3 regions of the Amycolatopsis sp. 195334CR genome follow, and region 1 is predicted to be linked to each of the others. Evidence: riboswitches for the same ligand, from Rfam matches in the RefSeq annotation. Region 1 holds a riboswitch; each other region holds the start of a gene.
What was found. A riboswitch is a leader RNA that binds a small molecule or an ion and turns the genes downstream of it on or off. The one in region 1 is predicted to bind cobalamin.
Positions count from the first base shown of each region.

Region 2: linked by a shared signal. The riboswitch ahead of JYK18_RS32805 (ABC transporter substrate-binding protein) and the one ahead of JYK18_RS13530 (hypothetical protein) in region 1 are both predicted to bind cobalamin.
Region 3: linked by a shared signal. The riboswitch ahead of JYK18_RS02700 (terpene cyclase/mutase family protein) and the one ahead of JYK18_RS13530 (hypothetical protein) in region 1 are both predicted to bind cobalamin.

Region 1 is NZ_JAFJMJ010000001.1:2,773,106-2,779,398, reverse strand. Features, by position in the region: gene JYK18_RS13545 (ABC transporter ATP-binding protein) at 1-1,262, opposite strand, end outside; gene JYK18_RS13540 (energy-coupling factor transporter transmembrane component T) at 1,259-2,341, opposite strand; gene JYK18_RS13535 (ABC transporter substrate-binding protein) at 2,331-3,191, opposite strand; gene JYK18_RS13530 (hypothetical protein) at 3,188-4,591, opposite strand; cobalamin riboswitch at 4,673-4,799, opposite strand; gene JYK18_RS13525 (hypothetical protein) at 4,810-5,475, opposite strand; gene JYK18_RS13520 (Gfo/Idh/MocA family protein) at 5,531-6,293, shown strand, end outside.
Region 2 is NZ_JAFJMJ010000002.1:2,056,763-2,063,055, forward strand. Features, by position in the region: gene JYK18_RS32780 (LysR substrate-binding domain-containing protein) at 1-322, opposite strand, end outside; gene JYK18_RS32785 (DUF5997 family protein) at 321-698, shown strand; gene lexA (transcriptional repressor LexA) at 775-1,437, opposite strand; gene JYK18_RS32795 (PPOX class F420-dependent oxidoreductase) at 1,469-1,876, opposite strand; gene JYK18_RS32800 (glycoside hydrolase family 43 protein) at 1,943-3,451, opposite strand; cobalamin riboswitch at 3,551-3,716, shown strand; gene JYK18_RS32805 (ABC transporter substrate-binding protein) at 3,769-4,764, shown strand; gene JYK18_RS32810 (iron ABC transporter permease) at 4,761-5,807, shown strand; gene JYK18_RS32815 (class I SAM-dependent methyltransferase) at 5,812-6,293, opposite strand, start outside.
Region 3 is NZ_JAFJMJ010000001.1:549,222-555,514, forward strand. Features, by position in the region: gene JYK18_RS02670 (FAD-binding oxidoreductase) at 1-379, shown strand, start outside; gene JYK18_RS02675 (SRPBCC domain-containing protein) at 366-1,115, opposite strand; gene JYK18_RS02680 (VOC family protein) at 1,112-1,507, opposite strand; gene JYK18_RS02685 (MerR family transcriptional regulator) at 1,570-2,397, opposite strand; gene JYK18_RS02690 (hypothetical protein) at 2,492-2,782, opposite strand; gene JYK18_RS02695 (poly-gamma-glutamate hydrolase family protein) at 2,881-3,510, shown strand; cobalamin riboswitch at 3,505-3,625, shown strand; gene JYK18_RS02700 (terpene cyclase/mutase family protein) at 3,713-5,173, shown strand; gene JYK18_RS02705 (PadR family transcriptional regulator) at 5,364-6,047, shown strand; gene JYK18_RS02710 (ATP-binding cassette domain-containing protein) at 6,199-6,293, shown strand, end outside.

The DNA.
Region 1 (6,293 bases):
AGCCGCTGCCCCTCGGACAGGTCGCGCGGGTGCTTGCCGCCGTCGATGCCGGGGGTCAGGCGGTCGAGCATGGCGCGGCAGCTGCCCGCCGCGGCCCCCGATTCGAGGTCGGCCTGCGTGCACTCGTTGTCCACCGAATCGAGGTAGAGCAGGTCACCGGGGGTCTGCGGGACCAGGCCGACCAGCCGCCTCGCCCGATGCGGCTTCAACGCCTTCGGATCCTGGCCACCGACGTCCACCTTGCCGCCGGCGCGCGGCCCGCTGCCCTGCAACGCCCACAGCAGCGACGACTTGCCGGACCCGTTGCGCCCCATCAACGCCACGATCTGCCCGCCACGCAGGTCGAGGCTGACCTCCCGCACGGCGACCAGCTCGCCGTAGCGCACCACCACCTTCTCCGCCGCCAGCTTCACCGGCGCGTCCGGCCGCGACACCACCACCGGCGACCGGCCGGTCAGCTGCTCGCGCAGCGGCCCGGCCCGGCGCCGGGCGTCCCGCACCGACAGCGGCAGCGGCGACCACCCGGCCAGCCTGCCCAGCTCGACCAGCGGCGGCGCGACGTCCGCGCCGGCCAGCACCTCGGCCGGGGTGCCGGACCGGATCGAGCCGTCGCCGGGCAGGTAGAGCAGGCGGTCGGCGTACTGCGCGACGCGTTCCATCCGGTGTTCGGCGACCACCACGGTGGTGCCGAGGTCGTGCACCAGCCGGGTGATCGCGGCCAGCACGTCCTCGGCCGCGGTCGGGTCCAGCGCCGAGGTCGGCTCGTCCAGCACCAGCACCTTCGGGTGCGCGGTGAGCACCGAGCCGATCGCCACCCGCTGCTGCTGCCCGCCGGAAAGCGTCCGAAGTGGACGGTTGCGCAACTCGGCGATGCCCAGCAGGTCCAGCGTCTCCTCGACCCGCTTGCGCATCACCTCGGGCGGCACGGCCAGCTGCTCCATGCCGTAAGCGAGCTCCTCCTCGACGGTGTCGGTGACGAACCCGGCCAGCGGGTCCTGCCCGACCACGCCGACCAGCTCGGCGAACTCGCGCGGCGGGTGCTGTGCGGTGTCCTTGCCCGCCACCCGCACGCTGCCGCGCAGGTGACCGCCGGTGAAGTGCGGCACCAGTCCGTTGATCGCGCCGAGGAAGCTCGACTTGCCCGAGCCGGTCCGCCCGGCGACCAGGCACAGCTCGCCCTCCTCGACCAGGAGGTCCACATCGGACAGCACCGGGGTGGTGGCTTCGGCGTAGGTGATGCTCACCCGCGAGAACTCGATCACGCCCGGACCCCCTCCCCGGTCAGCAGTGGTGGTGGTGCCAGCCAGGCGGGCAGCACGCCCAGCAGCAACGCCCCAGCGTGCCACGGCGAGAGTTCCGGCCAGCGCAGCGGGTTCAGCGACGGGTACAGGTTCGCCGCGTCGATCTGCGTGGTGGCGAACAGCGCCGCCGCCGCGCCCACCCCGGCCGCGGCCACCACGGTCTCCGGCCACCGCCACGGGTCGGGCCGGTAGGTGGTGCGCCGGACTCGCCGTCCGCCGAGCAGGAACCCGACCACCGAGACAACCAGCCCGCCGAGCAGCAGTGGCGTGCCCAGCCAGCCGGACGTGCCGTCGAGCACGCCGTAGACCCCGACGCACACCCCGGTCAGCCCGGCCAGCACGCACACCCCGACCACGACCCGCACCGATCGCGGCAGGTACCCGCGACGGCCGTACCCCCGCGAGTCCATCGCCGACGCCAGCATCAGCGACCGGTCCATCGCGTCCTCGAGCACCGGGATGATGATCCCCTTCAACGCCCTCATGCCCTTCTGGCGACCGGCTCGCAACCGCCGCGCGCGCCGCACCCGCAGCACGCTCTCGGCCAGCTGCGGCGCCACCGACAACGCCACGGTGACCGCGGTGCCGACCTCGTACAGCGCCCCGGGAACCGCCTTGAGCAGGCGTTTCGGGTTCGCCAGCGCGTTCGCCGCGCCCACGCAGAGCACCATGGTGGCCAGCCTCAGCCCGTCGTAGAAACCGCCGAGCAGCTCCTCGGCCGAGGTCGGGCCGAGCAGGGTGATCCCGGCGGCGATCGACGGCAGCGGGATCTCCGGCAGGTCGAACAGCACGTGCCCGCCGTCCTGCCCGCCGATCAGGATCCGGAACAGCACCCGCATCACCACGATGAACAACCCGATGTAGGCGTACAGCCGGAAGGCCAGCGCCCACGGCGCGTCGCTGCGGCGGTTGGCCACCACGAACCCGAGCACGGCGATGATCAGGCCGAGCAGGAACGGGTTGGTGGTGCGGCTGGCGGCGACCGCGAGCCCGAGGGCCCACAGCCACCACGCCGCCGGGTGGAGGTTCCTAGGAAGCACGTTTGCGACGGTAGGCGGTGACCCCCGCGGCTCCGCCGACCAGGAGCACCGCGGCGCCACCGAGCACCGCGCCCCACGGGAAGCCGGAGTCCCGCGTGGACGGCAACGCCTCGCCTCCGGTCCACGCGACGCCGCCCGGCGCGACCCCGCCGACCGGCGACGGGCTCGGAGGGGGTGTCGCGACCAGCGCGGGCGCGGAGGTCGGCGCGGCCGAACTGGTCGGCGCTTCCGAGGGTGGCGCTTCCGCGGGTGGTGGCACGGCTTCTTCCGGTGCGGGCGGCGCCGCCGGCACGCCGTCACGGCCCGGGATCGCGCCGTTCTGCTGCTCGGCGGGTGGCGGTGGCTCGACGGCCTGGTTGGGCCGGACCGGCCCGATCCGCGGGGCCGGGTTGTTCCCGGCGGACTTGTTCTTGGCGAACGACCAGCCTTCGAAGCTGCCCGGCGGCGGCTTCCGGTTCATCACGCCCAGCTGGCTGTAGGTCCAGCTGCCGCCGTTCGGCGCGTGCCAGTAGGCCCAGTACGCGGTGGCGGGCGGGGTGTCGATGCAGGCCTCGGTGTCCGCGCCCGGCTTGCCCTCGATCCGGCAGATGAAGCCCAGCCCCCAGCGCTGCACGCCGGTGAGTTCGAGGCCCGCGTTCTGCAACGCGGTCAGTCCGCTGGCCTGGCCACCGGGAGCGCAGCGGACGATCGTGTCCCCGCCGAGTTCCTGGAAGTCGACCACCACGGTGACCCCGGTGCCGTCGGGGCAGTAACCGGGCGAGCCCTTGCCGTGGTCGACGGCCGAGGCGGTGGCCAGCGGGGCCATCGACAGCACCAGCGCGGTCGAGGCGGCGATCCGGGCGAGTCTCATCGGGCGCTCCTCCGTCGTCCGGCGACCAGCAGGCCGACGCCCACGGCGATCAGCACCACACCGCCGACCAGGACCTCCGCGACCGGGGACCCGGTCTGCGCGAGCTTCTTCTGCTGCGTGCCGCCGGTGTGCTTCGGCGCCGCCGCCAGCCCCGGTGACGTGCTGCTCGTCGTGGTGCTCGGCTGACCCGACGAGGTGGAGGTGGGCGTCGAGGACGGCACCGAGGGCTCCGAGGGCTGACCAGGACCGGGGCCGGGGCCGGGGCCGGGGCCGGGGCCAGGGCCAGGACCGGGATCGGGGCCGGGGTCGGGGCCTGGACCGGACGGGGCGTGCGTGAGCGGCAGTTTCGCCAGCGCCAGCAGGGCCTGCGCGCCCGCGCGGCGCCACTGGTCCCGCTGCATGCCGGGGATCTTGCCGTCGACCGCGTTCGCCGCCGCGTCGTCGAGGCCCTCCTTGTTGTAGGCGAGTGCACCCACGTCCCCGGCGGCCTTCCCGGCGTTCTGCACGGTCAGCTGGTGGGTCACCACCCAGTCGGCGGCCCGGTTCGCGGCGGCGGTGTGGCCGGTGACGGCCAGCGCCTGGCCGACCAGTCCGGTGGAGTTGGTGTTCGAGCCGACGGTCGGGCCGGAACCGCCGAACGAGCCGTCGGCGCGCTGGGTCTGCGCCAGGTAGGCGGCGCCCTTGTCGGCCGCCGCCTTCGCGCCGGCCACGCCGTTCTTGTCCGCCTCCAGCAGCGCCTGCACCGCCATGCCGGTGGAGTCCGGGTCGATGGTCTTGTCGTCGGTGCAGGTCACCGCGTCACCACCGAAGTCACCGCCGAGGCGGAAACCACCGGCCGGGCACTGCTGCTTGACCAGGAAGCCGACCACCTCCGGCGGCACCCCACCGCTGCGGGCCAGGCCGATCACGCCGAGGGCCTGGTCGAAGGTGTTGGAGCCGTCGTTGCCGGTGTTCTTGCTGCGCAACTGGCCGTCGGGCGCGACCAGGTCGAGCGTGGCCTGGCGGAGGTCGCGGCCGGTGAAGTTCTTCGGATCGCGGCCCGCGGCCACCGCCGCGGCCAGCGTTTTGGCCGTCGCACCGGCGATCCAGGCGCTCTGGGTCTGGTCGATCGGGAAGGTGTAGAAGCCCGCGCCGTCCTTGTCGATCGCGTCGGCCACGCCCGCCGCCTGCGGTTGCCCGGTGGCGCGGAGCGCGAACAGGGCGTCGATGGTCAGGCCCCAGTCGGTGCCCATGAACCCGGGCAGCCGGTGGTCCACCAGCTCACCGGCCAGCCACTTCGCGGCGGCGGTCCCGGCGGCGGCGTGCGGGTTCACTTCGACGGCTGGTGCGGGCAGGGCGATCGCGGTGGCGATCCCGGCCACGCCGGTGATCCCGGCGAGCGCACGGACGGCGGCGCGCATGGAAGGGCCTCTCCCGGGACGCCCGGGACGCGTGCAGCGCGAAGCCACCAACACCCAGGACTCCGCCCGTAATCCTCGACAGTGGAGCCTTGCCTGCTCAGTGGGCATTCCGGCTCACGCCACGAGGCGATCACGGTTGCGGGTCAGCGCCGGATTCGCACCGGCTTCCCCCACACGAGCACTTGACACTAACCCACGGCGGTGGCGCCGGGGAAGCGTCAGGAAGAACGCTTGCGCCGGACGACGGTGACCACCGCGGCCCCGCCGACCAGGAGCACCGCGGCTCCGCCGAGCACCGCGCCCCACGGGAAACCGGCGTCCGGTTCGGCCTGCTGCGCCTGCCCGCCGGTCCAGGCGACCCCGTCCGGCGTGACCCCGGAGGTCCCGGCCTGCCGGACCGGCGCGATCCGCGGCGCCGGCGTGGTGTCCATGCTCTTGTCCTTGGCGAACGACCAGCCCTCGAAGCCGCCTGCCTGCGGCTTCGACTCCTGCACGCCGGCCTGGGCGAATCCCCAGCTCCCGCCGTCCGGCGCCTGCCAGTAGCTCCAGTACGCGGTGACCGGCGGGTAGTCGGCGCAGCCCTCGGCCTCGGGTCCCGGCTTGGCCTCGATCCGGCAGAGCGTGGCCAGACCCCAGCGCTGCGTGCCGGTGAGTTCGAAGCCCGCGTTCTGCAACGCGCTCAGGCCGCTGGCCTGCTCGCCGGGAGCGCAGCGGACGATCGTGTCCCCGCCGAGTTCGTGGAAGTCGACCACCACGGTGATCCCGTTGCCGCCGGGGCAGTACCCCGGGGTGCCTTTGCCCTGGTCCACGGCGGCGGCGGTGGTCACCGGGGAGAGGGCCGCGACGAGTGCCGCGACCGCGAGAACCGAGCGAAGGCGGCGCATGGGACAACCTTTCCGAGAGGGCACCAGACGTTAACCCACGACCGCGTAAGGCAGGATGTCCCCCGTGGATCAGCAGTTGCGGGTAGGTCTTGTCGGTGGCGGTCCCTGGGCGAAGACGGTGCACGCGCCGGGACTGGCCGAACACCCCGGCACCGATCTGACCGCGATCTGGACCCGGCGTCCCGAGGCCGCCCGTGAGCTGGCCGAAGCGCACTGCGCGACCGCCGTCGAAACCGTCGACGAGCTGCTCGACCAGGTGGACGCGGTCGCCTTCGCGGTACCGCCGTCCGTGCAGGCCGAGATCGCCACCCGGGCGGCGGCCGCGGGCAAGCACCTGATCCTGGAGAAGCCGATCGCCGCCGATCTCGCCACCGCGGAACGGCTCGCCGGGACCGTGGCCGAATCGGGCGTCGCCGCGCTGGTCATGTTCACCCTGCGGTACGCGATCCAGACCCAGGAGTGGCTGGCCGGGCTCAAGGAAGCGGGCGGCTGGGCCGGAGGCAGCGCGCGCTGGCTCTCCGGCGCGCTGCTGAACGAGACCTACCGCGATTCGGCGTGGCGGCACGAGAACGCGGGCGCGCTCGCCGACGTCGGACCGCACGCGTTCGACCTGCTCGACGCGGCGCTCGGGCCGATCACCGGGGTGCTCGCCGCGCACCGCACCGACGGCGACCTGTGGACTGTGCTGCTCGAACACGAAGGCGGCATCACCAGCACGGCGGTGCTCTCGCTGCGGTTGCCGATCCTGCCGACGGTGGTGGAACTGGCGGTGTTCGGCGAAAACGGGTTCCGCAGCGTGAACCAGCGGCCCGGCACCC
Region 2 (6,293 bases), on a different contig from region 1:
TGGACACCTCGTCGGCGGCGGCGATCAGGTGGTCCTTGGGCACCACGACCACGGTGTTCTCGGTGTACAGCGGGATCGCGTGCAGACCGGTCCGGTCGATCGGCAGGCGCAGCAGGGCCGCGTCGGCGCCGCGGTCGCGGATCTTCGCCTCGGCCTCGCCCGGCGGGACCTGGAGCAGGTGCAGCGGCACCCGCGGCAGGCGTTCCGACCAGATCCGCGCCCACTTGCCCGGCGTCACACCCGGCACGTACGCGAGGCTGAAGGATTCGGTCACGGCGGCCAGATTACCGGGCGTGATCGGGCTGGTTACCCTGGAGGGCATGACGTCGCACAAGACCTCCCAGACGATGAAGCCGGCGACCGCGGCGAAGAAGCTGGGCGTGTACCTCGAGGCCACCCCGGCCCGGTTCCAGGAGGGTGTCGTCTCGCGCGACGAGCTGAACGCGCTGCAGGCGGACCCGCCGGAGTGGCTGCGCGACCTCCGCCGGAACGGCCCGCACCCGCGGCAGGTCGCGGCCGCGAAGCTGGGCATCTCGATCGGCGGCCTGGCGCGGGCCGGGCTGACCGACCCGCTGACCACCGAGCAGATCGACACGCTCAAGGCGGAGAACCCGGAGTGGCTGGAGCGGGAACGCGCCACGCAGGCGGAGGTGCGGAAGGAAGCCGCCCGCCTGAAGGAGAAGTCCGACCGGAACTGAGGTCGAATGCTATGAGTGGGGCATTACTTGCGTTGAATGCAAGTAATGCCCCACTCATAGCATTGGGCCGGTGGGGTCAGACGCTGCGCAGGACCGAGACGACCACGCCCAGGATCACCGCGCGGTCCCCGTCGATCACCTCGTAGGCCGGGTTCCGCGGCTCCAGGTACACGTGCCCGTTCCGCCGCCGGTACACCTTCACCGTCGCCTCCTCGTCGATCATGGCGGCGACGATCTGCCCCGAGTGCGCCTCGTGCTGCTGGCGCACCACCACGGTGTCGCCGTCGCAGATGGCGGCGTCGATCATCGAGTCCCCGCGCACCTGCAGCCCGAACACGGTGCCGCGCCCGGCGAACTGCCGCGGCAGCGTGAGCACGTCGTCCACGTGCTCCTCCGCCGAGATCGGGGTGCCCGCCGCGATGTGCCCGACCACCGGCACGCTCACCGAATCCCCGTCCGCCCGCTGCGACGCGGAACCACGCAGGAACAGGCGCACGTCGATCGGCCGCGACACGGTGGCGCCCCGCCGGAGGAAGCCCTTCTCCTCCAGCGCCGCCAGGTGCTTCGACACCGAGGACGAGGACCGCAGGCCGACCGCTTCGCCGAGTTCGCGGGTGCTGGGCGAGTACCCGTGCCGGTTCACCCAGTCCTGGATGGTGACCAGGATCCGTTGCTGGCGCTCGGGCAGGGCCGAGGCGTCCAGGTGATCCAGCTCGTCGAACTCGTGGTAGGCGGTCATCCGCGCATGGTACCGGCCCTCCACAGTGGACTCAGTGGACGGTCCGCGTGGCCTCGTACCAGTTCTCGCCGACCGGCTCGCCCGCGAGGTTCCAGCTCCACGAGACCACCGGCGTGATCGGCAGGTAGTGCCCGGGCCCGACCGTGCCGACCCGCTCCTGCGGCACCCCGGCCCGCCCGTACACCCGGATTCCCCTGGCCACGAACGGGTCCATCGAGACCAGGTCGTCGACCACCAGCGCCACCCGGTCCTGCCCGGCGGCCACGTTGCGGAACTTCCGCGTGTGCACCACCGTGGCGCCACCACCGACCCAGAACCCGGCGCCGTCGAACTCGAACGCCACCGGCACCACGTCCGGCTGCCCTTCCGCCGAGACGGTGGACAGCCGGGCCAGCGGCTGCGAGCGCAGGTACGCGATCTCTTCTTCGCTGAAGGCCATGGACGGGGACTCCTTTCGTGTGGATGGTCACTGCCTACACGAACGGAGCCCCCCGCGGATCGACAATCAGCCTGCCGGGCGAACCGCGAAATCGTCGAAGGACGCCGCCGCGCCGAACACCCGGACGCCGTTCGCGCCGGTGGGGTGGGTGCCGTCGGTGACCCGCAGCTTCGGCGTGCTCAGGTCGTCGACGTAGACCTCGATGACCGGCCCGGTCGCGGTGACGCGCAGGTGGCGGGCCTGGCCGATGGCCCCGGCCAGCGGCGCCGACGCCAGTTCGGTCCACGAGTTGCCGGCGCGCCCGAGCACCACGCGGCCGGACGCGCTGATCCCGGCGTAGTACCCGGCGTAGCTGTCGGTGCCCACCGCGGCCTTCGTCGCCCGGAACACCACCCCCGCGTCGCCGCGGCTGGAGGTGAGCCGCACCTTCGTGTCCTGCGTGAAGTCGGCGAAGTTGGTGTCCAGCAACGCTTTCCCGCCCGCCGACCGGTCGGCCCGCAGCTGCCCGGCGCGAGCGGTCCACTGCCCGCCGTAGGTCTTCCACCCGAACGTGTTGCCGTCGGCGAAGTTGTCCTCGACCTTCATGGTGATCCGCGCGATGGTGCCGTCGGGGTGGAAGTTCATCCGGTCGTAGGCGAGCTGCCGGTGGTTCCCGTCGGTCTCGCTGAGCGGACGGCGGTGGTAGACGATGTACCAGATGTCGGTGCCGGGCACGTTGATCACGGAGTTGTGCCCGGACCCGCGCGCGACCGCCGGGTCCTGCGCGAGCACCTTGTCGAGCTTGGTGAACGGCCCGGTCGGCGAGTCGGCCATGGCGTAGGAGACCGAGTAGTTCGGCCCGGTCCAGCCGCCCTCGGACCACATCAGGTAGTACTTGCCGCCGCGCTTGAACATCTGCGAACCCTCGACGTACTCCGGGTTCGGGGTGATCTCGCGGTAGGTGGTGCCGTCGTCGAAGGTGCCGAGGCTGGTCATGTCGGCGTTGAGCTTGACCACGTTGGCGTGCCCCCAGCCGCCGTAGTACATGTACGCCTGACCGTCGTCGTCGATGAAGACGTCCTGGTCGATCGGCTGGGCGCCGTTGTGGAAGCGGTCGATCAGCGGTTTGCCCAGCGCGTCGCGGTACGGGCCCTCCGGCCGGTCGGAGACGGCCACGCCGATGCCGCCGAGTTCGTTGTCGCTCTGGATGTCGTTCGCGGCGAAGTACAGGAAGTACTTGCCGTCGCGCTCGATCGGGGCCGGCGCCCAGACCGCCTTCTCCGCCCACGAGACGTTCTCGGTGGTCAGCACGTTCGGGTGCTTGGTCCAGTGCACGAGGTCCTTGGACGAGAACGCGTCGAGATGGGTCTGCTCGGCGTAGACACGCGAGGTGGTCGGGAAGACCCAATAGGTGTTGTCGTAGATCGCCACGTCCGGATCGGCGTACCAGCCGTCGACGAACGGGTTGCCCGCTTCGGCGGTGCCGTAGTCGGGGACGGCGGGTGCGGCCGGCGCCACTCCCGGATTGGTCACCGTACTGAACACGAGCAGGGCGGCCAGCGCCCCGGTGGCGAGTCTTCTCGGGAGAGCGGTCATCTTCGGCAGCTCCTGCACGCTATTCAACAACAACGAACATCTTCGGAAAAGATTGCACGACATCGGACAGGCTGGTCAAGCGTCCACCAGGGGGCCGCGTGATAGCGTGCGCTCGCCAGTCGTAGGGAATCCGGTGTGAATCCGGAGCTGACGCGCAGCGGTGAGCGGCGACGGGCAGGACAGTGGCCACTGGACTCCGGTCCGGGAAGGCGTTCTGCTCGGACGACCCCGAGTCCGAAGACCTGCTGGCACCCCGGCGCCGCCGGGGTCGTTGACCGACCGGGCTCCGCGTTCGAGCCCTCGACGCAGGGATTTCCGTGCCGAAAATCCGTTCTCCCCACCTGCTGCTCGCCGCGGCGCTGTGCCTCAGCGCCTGCGGGACCGACCCCGCGCCGCAAGCTCAGGCCACGACGACCGTGGAAAACTGTGGTCACCAGGTGCCGGTGGGCAAGCCGCCCGAGCGCGCGGTCGCGCTGAACCAGGGCAGCGCCGAGATCATGCTCGCGCTGGGCCTGGCCGACCGGATGGCGGGCACCGCCACCTGGACCGACCCGGTGCTGCCCGCGCTGGCCGCCGACAACGCGAAGGTGCCGCGCCTGGCGGAGAACAACCCGTCCTTCGAGGCCGTGCTGGCCACCGAACCGGACTTCGTCGCGGCCTCGTTCGTCTCCACGCTCGGCGAGGGCGGGGTGGCCACGCGCGAGCAGTTCGAGCAGCTGGGTGTGCCGACCTACGTCTCGCCCACCGACTGCCTCAAGGACAACACCGCCGGCGGTGACGGCGTGCGGACCGAGACGCTGACCATGGACGTGGTCTACACCGAGATCCGGCAGCTGGCCGCGGTGTTCGGCGTCGGGCCACGCGGTGAGCAGCTGGTGAGCGAGTTGCAGGGCCGGATGCAGCGCGCGTCGACGCGGGCCGGTGGGACCAGCGTGCTGTACTGGTTCGCCAACGCCGAATCGCCGTACCTGGCCGGGTGCTGCGGCGCGCCCGGCGTGATCACCACCGCGCTCGGGCTGAAGAACGTCTTCGACGACACCCGCGCGGAATGGCCGCAGATCAACTGGGAGACGGTGGCCGAGCGGAATCCGCGGGTGATCGTGCTCGGTGACCTCACCCGGCGTTCGCAGACCGCGGAGAACGGGGAAGCGAAGATCGCCTTCCTCGAGTCCCATCCGGTCACCAAGGACCTCGACGCGGTGAAGAACAAGCGGTACGTGCTGCTCAGCGGTCAGGCGATGAACCCGTCGCTGCGGACCGTGGACGGGACCGAGCAGGTCGGCGAGGCGCTGCGGAAGTTCGGCCTGGCGTGAGGCGGCCGCCGCCGACCGGGCCGCAGGTCGCCTGGTTCTGCGTGCTGGGCCTCGGCCTGCTCGTGGTGTCGATCGCGGTGGCCATCACCATCGGCCCGGCCGGGATCGGCATCGGCGAGGTCTATTCGACCGTGCTGGCCCACCTCGGCCTCGGCGAGCCGGTGCTCGCCCCGCTGCGGGACGGCATCGTCTGGCACCTGCGGCTCCCGCGGGCGCTGCTCGCGGCGGTGTGCGGGGCCGGGCTCGCGGTGTGCGGCGTGGTGATGCAGTCGCTGCTGCGCAACCCGCTGGCCGAGCCGTTCGTGCTGGGCGTGTCCTCGGGTGCGTCGACCGGCGCGGTGCTGGTGGTCGTGCTCGGTGTGGGCGGGGGCGTGATCTCCTTGTCCGCCGGGGCTTTCGCCGGTGCCGCGGTGTCGTTCGCCGCGGTGCTGGTGCTGAGCCGCATCGTCGGTGGCAGCACCGACCGGGTGGTGCTGTCCGGGGTCGCGGCGATGCAGTTGTTCTCCGCGCTCACCTCGTTCATCGTGCTCACCGCCGCCGACGCGGAAACCACGCGCGGGGTGTTGTTCTGGCTGCTCGGCTCGTTCGCCAGTGCCTCGTGGACCGAGGTCGCGGTGTGCGCGGCGGTGCTGGCCGTGTCGCTGGCCGTCTGCTTCGGGCACGCCCGCGCGCTGGACGTGTTCGCGCTCGGGCAGGACACCGCGGCCGCGCTGGGGGTGGCGGTCGGGCGCATCCGGATCGTGCTGTTGTGCGCCACCGCGTTGCTGACCGCCGCGCTGGTCAGCTCGGTCGGCGCGGTGGGCTTCGTCGGGCTGGTGCTGCCGCACGCGGTGCGGGCGCTGACCGGGCCGGGGCACAGCCGCCTGCTGCCGGTCACCGCGGTGGCCGGGGCGGTGTTCCTGGTCTGGGTGGACACCCTGGCCCGCACCGCGCTCGACCCGCAGGAGGTGCCGGTCGGCGTGGTGACCTCGATCATCGGCGTGCCGGCGTTCGTGGTCATCCTGTACCGGACCGCCCGGCCCCGCGAGCGGGTGGGTCAGTAGAACCTCAAGCACGCGCGGCGGTCACCGAGACCGTGGTGAACCGCATGCTGAAGCCGCCGCCGAGCTCGTCGATCGCGGCGCCGACCTCGTCCAGCACCACGGCGAGCCGGTCGGGCGGCAGCTGGGTCAGCGCGCCGGTGGTGGGCAACTGGTCGAGCCATTCCGCCCGGGTGTAGTACCGGTCCCACGTGTAGCGCGCCTGCGACGGCTCGCCGAACCCGCCCGCGGCCCGGATGCCTTCGGCGGCGCGGTCGAGCATCGGCTGGTAACCGACCTTGGCCACCTGGCTGAAGTCGAACGGGTGGCCGGGATTGACGCGCTCATAGGCTTTCGCGAAGGCCGCGCCGATTTCGTCGGGTGGCAGGAACACGTGCCAGAACGCGGACAGCGTGCCGTGGGGTCGCAGCACCCGCGCCGCCTTGGCCGCGCCGGCCACCGGATCGACCCAGTGCCAGGCCTGCCCGGCGACAACCGCGTCGAACCGGC
Region 3 (6,293 bases), 2.2 Mb from region 1:
GCCGGACACCCCGCACGGCTACTACGGCGACACCGCGCTGTTGACCGACTTCCCCGCCGACACCACGGAACGCTTCCTCGAACTCGCCGGTCCGGACGCGCCGATCGGCCTGGTGACCGAGATCCGGCACCTCGGCGGTGCGTTGTCGCGACCGCCCGAGGTGCCGAACGCGGTCAGCCACCGCGAGGCGCGGTACCAGCTGATGGTGCTGTCCGGCCCGGGAGCCGCCGAGCACGCGGCCCAGGAGGAGGTGTTCGCCGAAGTCGAACCGTGGACGCTGGGCCGCGCGCTGAACTTCGCCTACGGGGACCGGCCCGCGGTGCGCGCCTTCCACTCCCCCGAGGTCGAGCGGCGCCTGGCCGAGCTCAGGACCCGGTGACCGGGAAGAGGTCGAGCAGCCACCGCTGCCAGGCGGCGGTGGTGGCGTCCCGGTTCGGCGCGGCGCCGTAGTAGTAGTGGATGGTGTTGACCATGCCACCGCTTTCCGCGCCGAGGCCCTGGAACCGGTGCAGCCCTTCGGGTGCGCGTACGCCGAACACGCCGCGCACCAGGTAGTCGACCTCGCCTTCGATCGGGGGCAGGCCGTCCGGGGTCAGCCGGACCCGGTCGCCGAGCGCGACGGCCGGGTCCACCCCGAGCGCGGTGCGGAACTTCGCCCACACCTCGTCCGGTTCCAGCGCCGTGGTCGACCCGGTGACCAGCGTGGTGGCCGGTAGCCCGCCGTAGTACCGGAAGTACTGCGCGAGGTTGTGGAAGAAGAGGTTCCAGCCGCGGTCGAAGCTGTCGTACTCGGCGGACCAGTCGTCGCCGTCGAAAAAACCGCTCTGCGTGAACCGGAGCACGGTCCCGCCGTTTTCCCGCCCTTCGACGAGGAATTCGAGCGCGCCGGGCGAATCCGCCGTGCCGTAGACGATCCGCTTGCCCTCTTCACGGGCAAGCACCTGGCCCGCCTGGGTGTTTCCGCCGCCGAAGTCGGCCTCGCCCTCCCCCTCGGGGCCGAGCTCGTGCGGGACGAACCAGATCGACATCCCGGGTCCACTGGAGATCGCCGCCCACACCTGGTCCGGGGTGGCGTCGAAGGAGATTTCCTTCTCCAGCCGCCGTTCCCGGCTCATCCGGGCTCGACGACCTGCATCAGCATGAGCAGGTTCCCGCAGGTGTCGTCGAAGATCGCGCTGATGCCACCCATGGTCGCCGCCGGCTCACCGCGGAACTCCACCCCGGCCTCGACCAGCCGCGCGTACTCCTTGTGGATGTCCTCGGAGAACAGCATGGTGAACGGCATGTTCGCCTGGTACAGCTCAGCCTGGTAGGTCCGCGCGAACTCGTACCCGGCCGGCTCCAGCAGGATCTCGAACCCGTCGGGCTCGTCGGGGTGGACCACGGTCAGCCAGCGCGCACCGCCCACGTCGATGTTGTGCTTGACCTGGAAGCCCAGCTTCTCCGTGTAGAACCGTTCCGCCCGCTCCTGGTCGTTGACCATGATGCTCATCAGCTGGGCCTTCATCACCACTCCGTTCCGCGTTCGTTCCCGAACGCGGCCCACGGTTCCACCGACAACTTAGATTGTCAAGACATGGCATCCTGTCGGTTGACGAGCACCTGGAGCTCGGTCACCCCGCGTTCCGGCGCTTCGTAGTCGAGGTAGACCTCGCGCGCGTGCCCGATCGAGGTGTACCCGTGCTCCTCGATCCAGAAGGCCAGCGTCTGGAAGGTGCGGTCGACCTCGTCCATCGTGCCGTGGTGCAGCACGGTCGCGGCGGTGCCGAGCGCGGGCAGGTCCACCACGTCGAAGTCGTACTCGCGGCCGCTTTCCAGTGCCACCGGCGCCGCGGTGTGCACCATCACCTGCTCCTCGCCGACCGGTTCGTAGTAGGCGATCGTGGGTGCGGCGATGCGGAGGCCCGCCTCGTCGAGGCGACGGCACAACTCGACGAACAGCGGTTGCACGACCGGGCCGATGTCGTGGGAGGCGTAGCTGGCGGCCACCCCGGAAAGCTCGGCGACGCGCAGCGGCGCGACGGATTTGAGGAGCACGTCCTCGGTGTTCATGTGGCCTTCGCGCTCGATGGTGCGCAGGCGCGCCTCGACGCGGTCGAGCCGGTCGGTGTCGGCGGAGATCTGCGCTTCGAGCTGAGCGCGTCGCAGGCGGAGCATGCCGCGCAGTTCTTCGGGGTTGAGCTTCTCCTCGATGATCTCGCGGACTTGCTCGAGCGTGAAACCCAGCTCCTTCAACGCGACCACGCGGTTGAGGTCGCGCAGCTGGGCCGCGTCGTAGTAGCGGTACCCGCTGGCCTCGTCCACGCGGACGGGCCGCAGCAGGCCGATGCTGTCGTAGTGCCGGAGCATGCGGACCGAAACCCGGCCGAGCCTGGCGAACTCCCCGATGGCGAACACGCCACAGCTTCACACGCCGGCCCCCCAGGCGCCACCTCCCGCTGCCCGTCCCCGACAAACGGACACCGGGAGGTGGCCGGACCCCGTGTGCTCCCTAGCGGACGATGCGGGCGATCAGCCCGGTCAGCACCAGCCAGAAGACGGCGGCGAGCCCGTAGTTGATCAGGACGCCGACCTGGTAGTTCTCCAGCTGGAACAAACCGGGGAAGAACAACGCCAGTGGCTCGGCGATGGCCCGCATGAATTCGACGAACGCGTTGGCCGCGTTGGCACCCAGCAGGATCATCAGGATGTAGATGACCTCGATGAGCGCGATCACTGCCCCGACGCCGGTGATAACTCGCGCGGCCGTCGAGCGGCCGCCGGATACTCGCAATCTGGACATGCTTAGGGGTTCCCCTCGGCGGACGGGTGAAACGCGGATCACCGTCGATTGCGCCATTCGAACACCGCTTTCCCGCCGAATGGCCGTATCTTGCGGAGATGGCCCGCCCCAGCGCGACTACGCAACGATATCTCTCGAACACCGCGCTGTACGCGGACCCCGCGCTGACCGAGAACCTCGACTACGCCAGGTGGTTCCGGCACGCCGGCGGCACCCCGGTGGTGCTGGCCCCGCACGGCGGCCAGATCGAGCCGGGCACCTCCCAGCTCTGCCGGGCCATCGCCCGGGCGTCCACATGCGACTACTGGCTGTTCGAAGGACTTCGCGGCGAACGACGGCTGCACGTGACCTCCAGCCGGTGCGACGATCCGGTGGCGCTGGCCCTGTGCGCGGGCACCGACCGGGCGCTGAGCCTGCACGGGTGCATCACGCTGCCCCGCGAGGGCGTGTTGATCGGCGGCCTGGACGCCGAATTCGGCGGCATCGTGCACGAGGAACTCACCGCCCGCGGCATCGAGACCCTCGACGCCGCCGAGTACCCGACGCTCGCCGGGCGGTCGCCGCGCAACATCGTCAACCGGACCCGCACCGGCATGGGGGTGCAGTTGGAGCTCCCGCTCGCCCTGCGCGACGCGATGCGCGGCGACTCGCCGCTAGCACAGTCCTTTGTGGACGGCGTGGTGGCGGCGCTGCGCCGGGTCTGGCGGGACGGGCGGTGCACCGGGTAACTTGCCAGAGCACGTTCCTCGATGGGGAAAGCCGGTGGGAATCCGGCGCTGACCCGCAACCGTGAGCCCGCGTTCCGCGCGGGCGAGTCGGACCGCCTGCCGGGGAACGGGCTCCGTCGAAACCGTCGTGGACTGCGGCTCGGGGCCTGCGCTGGCCCTTCCGGCACGCGTGGGTGACCGCGCCTGTCCGAAGGAGGATCCCTTGCGCACGAAGCTCTTCCGCGCCAGACCGGTGGCCGTGCTGGCCACCGCCGCCGCGCTGGCCGCCGGGTTGTGCACCCCGGCCGCGGCCACCGAGCAGCAGCAGACCGTCGCCCGCCACGGCGCGGGGTACCTGGCCCGCGCGATCACCGCGGGCGGTGGCAACCTCAGCGCCGACGTCACCAGCACCGCGTACGCCGTGCTCGGCCTGCACGCCGCCGGCGTCGGCCGCCAGGCCGCCCAGGACGGCGTCGCCTACCTCAGCACCCAGCTCGGCGAGCCGCTCAAGGGCGCCGACGGCCAGGACGACCCGGGCCGGGTCGCGTACGTGGTCCTCGCGGCGGTGGCGGGCAAGCAGAACCCGCGCCGATTCGGCGGGGAGAACCTGGTCGACCGGCTGCTCGCGACCCAGCGCGCCGACGGCCTGTTCGGCTCGGCCGCCCCGACCTACGACGGCGCGTTCCGGCAGGGCCTCGCGCTGACCGCGCTCAAGGCCGCGAAGGTGCCGTCCACCGATGCCAGGATCGCCGCGGCTACCACGTGGCTTACCGGCCAGCAGTGCGCGAACGGGCTCTGGCAGGCCTACCGCGCGGACACCGCGGTGCCGTGCGCGCCCGCCGATCCGGCGACCTTCTCCGGTCCCGACACCAACAGCACCGGCATGGCGGTGCAGGGCCTCGCCGCCTACGGCAAGCTGCCCGGCGCCAAGAAGGTGCTGGCCGCGTTGAACGCCGCCCGGTCCGCGGACGGTGGTTTCGCCTTCGTCGCCGCGCCGGGCCAGGCTTCCGACCCGAACTCGACCGCACTGGCGATCCAGGCGATCGTGGCCGCGGGTGGTCAGCCGGGCAACGCCTACGCCGCGCTCGCGAGCTTCCAGCTGGGCTGCACCGATCCGGCCGCCGACCGCGGCGCGTTCTTCTATCCCGGCAGCCGCGCGGTGAACCTGCTCGCGACCGTCCAGGCCGTCCCGGCCGCCGCGGGCAAGGCCTTCCCGCTGGCGCCGTCGACGCCGTCGGCCGCGGTGCCGGAGGTCCCGTGCGCGGTCTCGGCACAGCTCGCCGGCACGCCGGGCCCGTGCGCCGGAACGAGCGGCGTCACGGTGACCGTCGACTTCGCCGCTTTCGGTGGTGCGCAGGAAACCCGCTGTGCGCCCGGGGCGCAGGCCAGCGGGGTGGCCGCCCTGCAGAACGCCGGCTTCACCCCGACCGGCACCACCCGCTGGGGGCTGGCGTTCGTCTGCCGCATCAACGCCCTCCCGACGCCCGCGCAGGACCCCTGCGTGAACACCCCACCGGCGACCGCCTACTGGGCGTACTACCACGCGAACGCGGGCGCGACCGCGTGGACGTACAGCACCCAGGGCGCGTCCACGTACGTGCCGCCGCTGGGCAGCATCGAAGCGTGGGCCTTCGGCAACGGCGCCACCCCCACGCTGACCCCCACCCAAGTCCGCACCTCCTGACCCAACGCTAGGAATGGGGCATTACTTGCGTTGATTGCAAGTAATGCCCCACTCATAGCAATGGCTCCCGGGGCACCAGGTGGCCACCGATCACCAGGACGTCACCGCCGGTCAGCTTGACATCGAGCACCCGAGCACGGGTACTCTGAGTCGAGTATTTGACCCCGAGCACCCAGGACGAGGCAGGGCGATGGCCGCGCGTGGCAGGGCGAATCCGCTGGCTCTGGCGGTGCTGACGCTGCTCAGCGAGCGCCCGATGCACCCCTACGAAATGTCCGGCACGCTGCGCGAACGCCGCAAGGAAGACAGCATCAAGCTCAACTACGGCTCGCTGTACTCCGTGGTCGAGTCGCTGCGGAAGCGCGGGTTGATCGCGTCGCGCGAGACGGTGCGCGAGGGCAGGCGCCCGGAACGCACCGTCTACGAGATCACCGAGCCGGGCATCGCCGAGATGCACGACTGGCTGAGCGATCTGCTGGCCAACCCGGCCAAGGAGTTCGCCCAGTTCGAGGCCGCGCTGTCGCTGATGCCGGTGCTCGGCCCGGCCGAGGTCGTCCAGCTGCTCGAAGCCCGGCTGCGCACGCAGCTGCTGGCCAAGCAGCAGTACGACGCCATCGCGGCCAGCACCCCCGAAGGTTTTCCCCGGCTGTTCACCATCGAAGCCGAGTTCCGGCAGAACCTGCTGGAGACCGAAATCCGCTTCATCACCGAACTGCTGCGGGAGTTGAAGTCCGGTGAGTTCGACGGCCTGCGCGTCTGGGCGCGGATGCACCAGCTGCGCGAGTCGGGAGCGTCACCGGAGGAGATCGAGGCGACCGTCGCCACGGAGTTCGCGGAGGAGATGAGCTGGCTCAGCCAACCCGAACAGCACTGAGGTGATGGCCCCGGCCCGGGTGCGGCAACACCAGGGCCGGGAGCCATCCGACACACCCGAGTCCCCGTCCGCGGACCGAAACTCGAAGCGCGCCTGCGAACGCCAGGGTAGTGCACCGCGGCCGGTGACTCCTCATCGAAGGAGCACCACCATGTCCACCCATGCCATCGAGGCGTCCGGTCTGGTCAAGACCTACGGCAAGGGCGCCAAGGCCGTGCCCGCGCTGGCCGGGCTCGGTTTCACCGT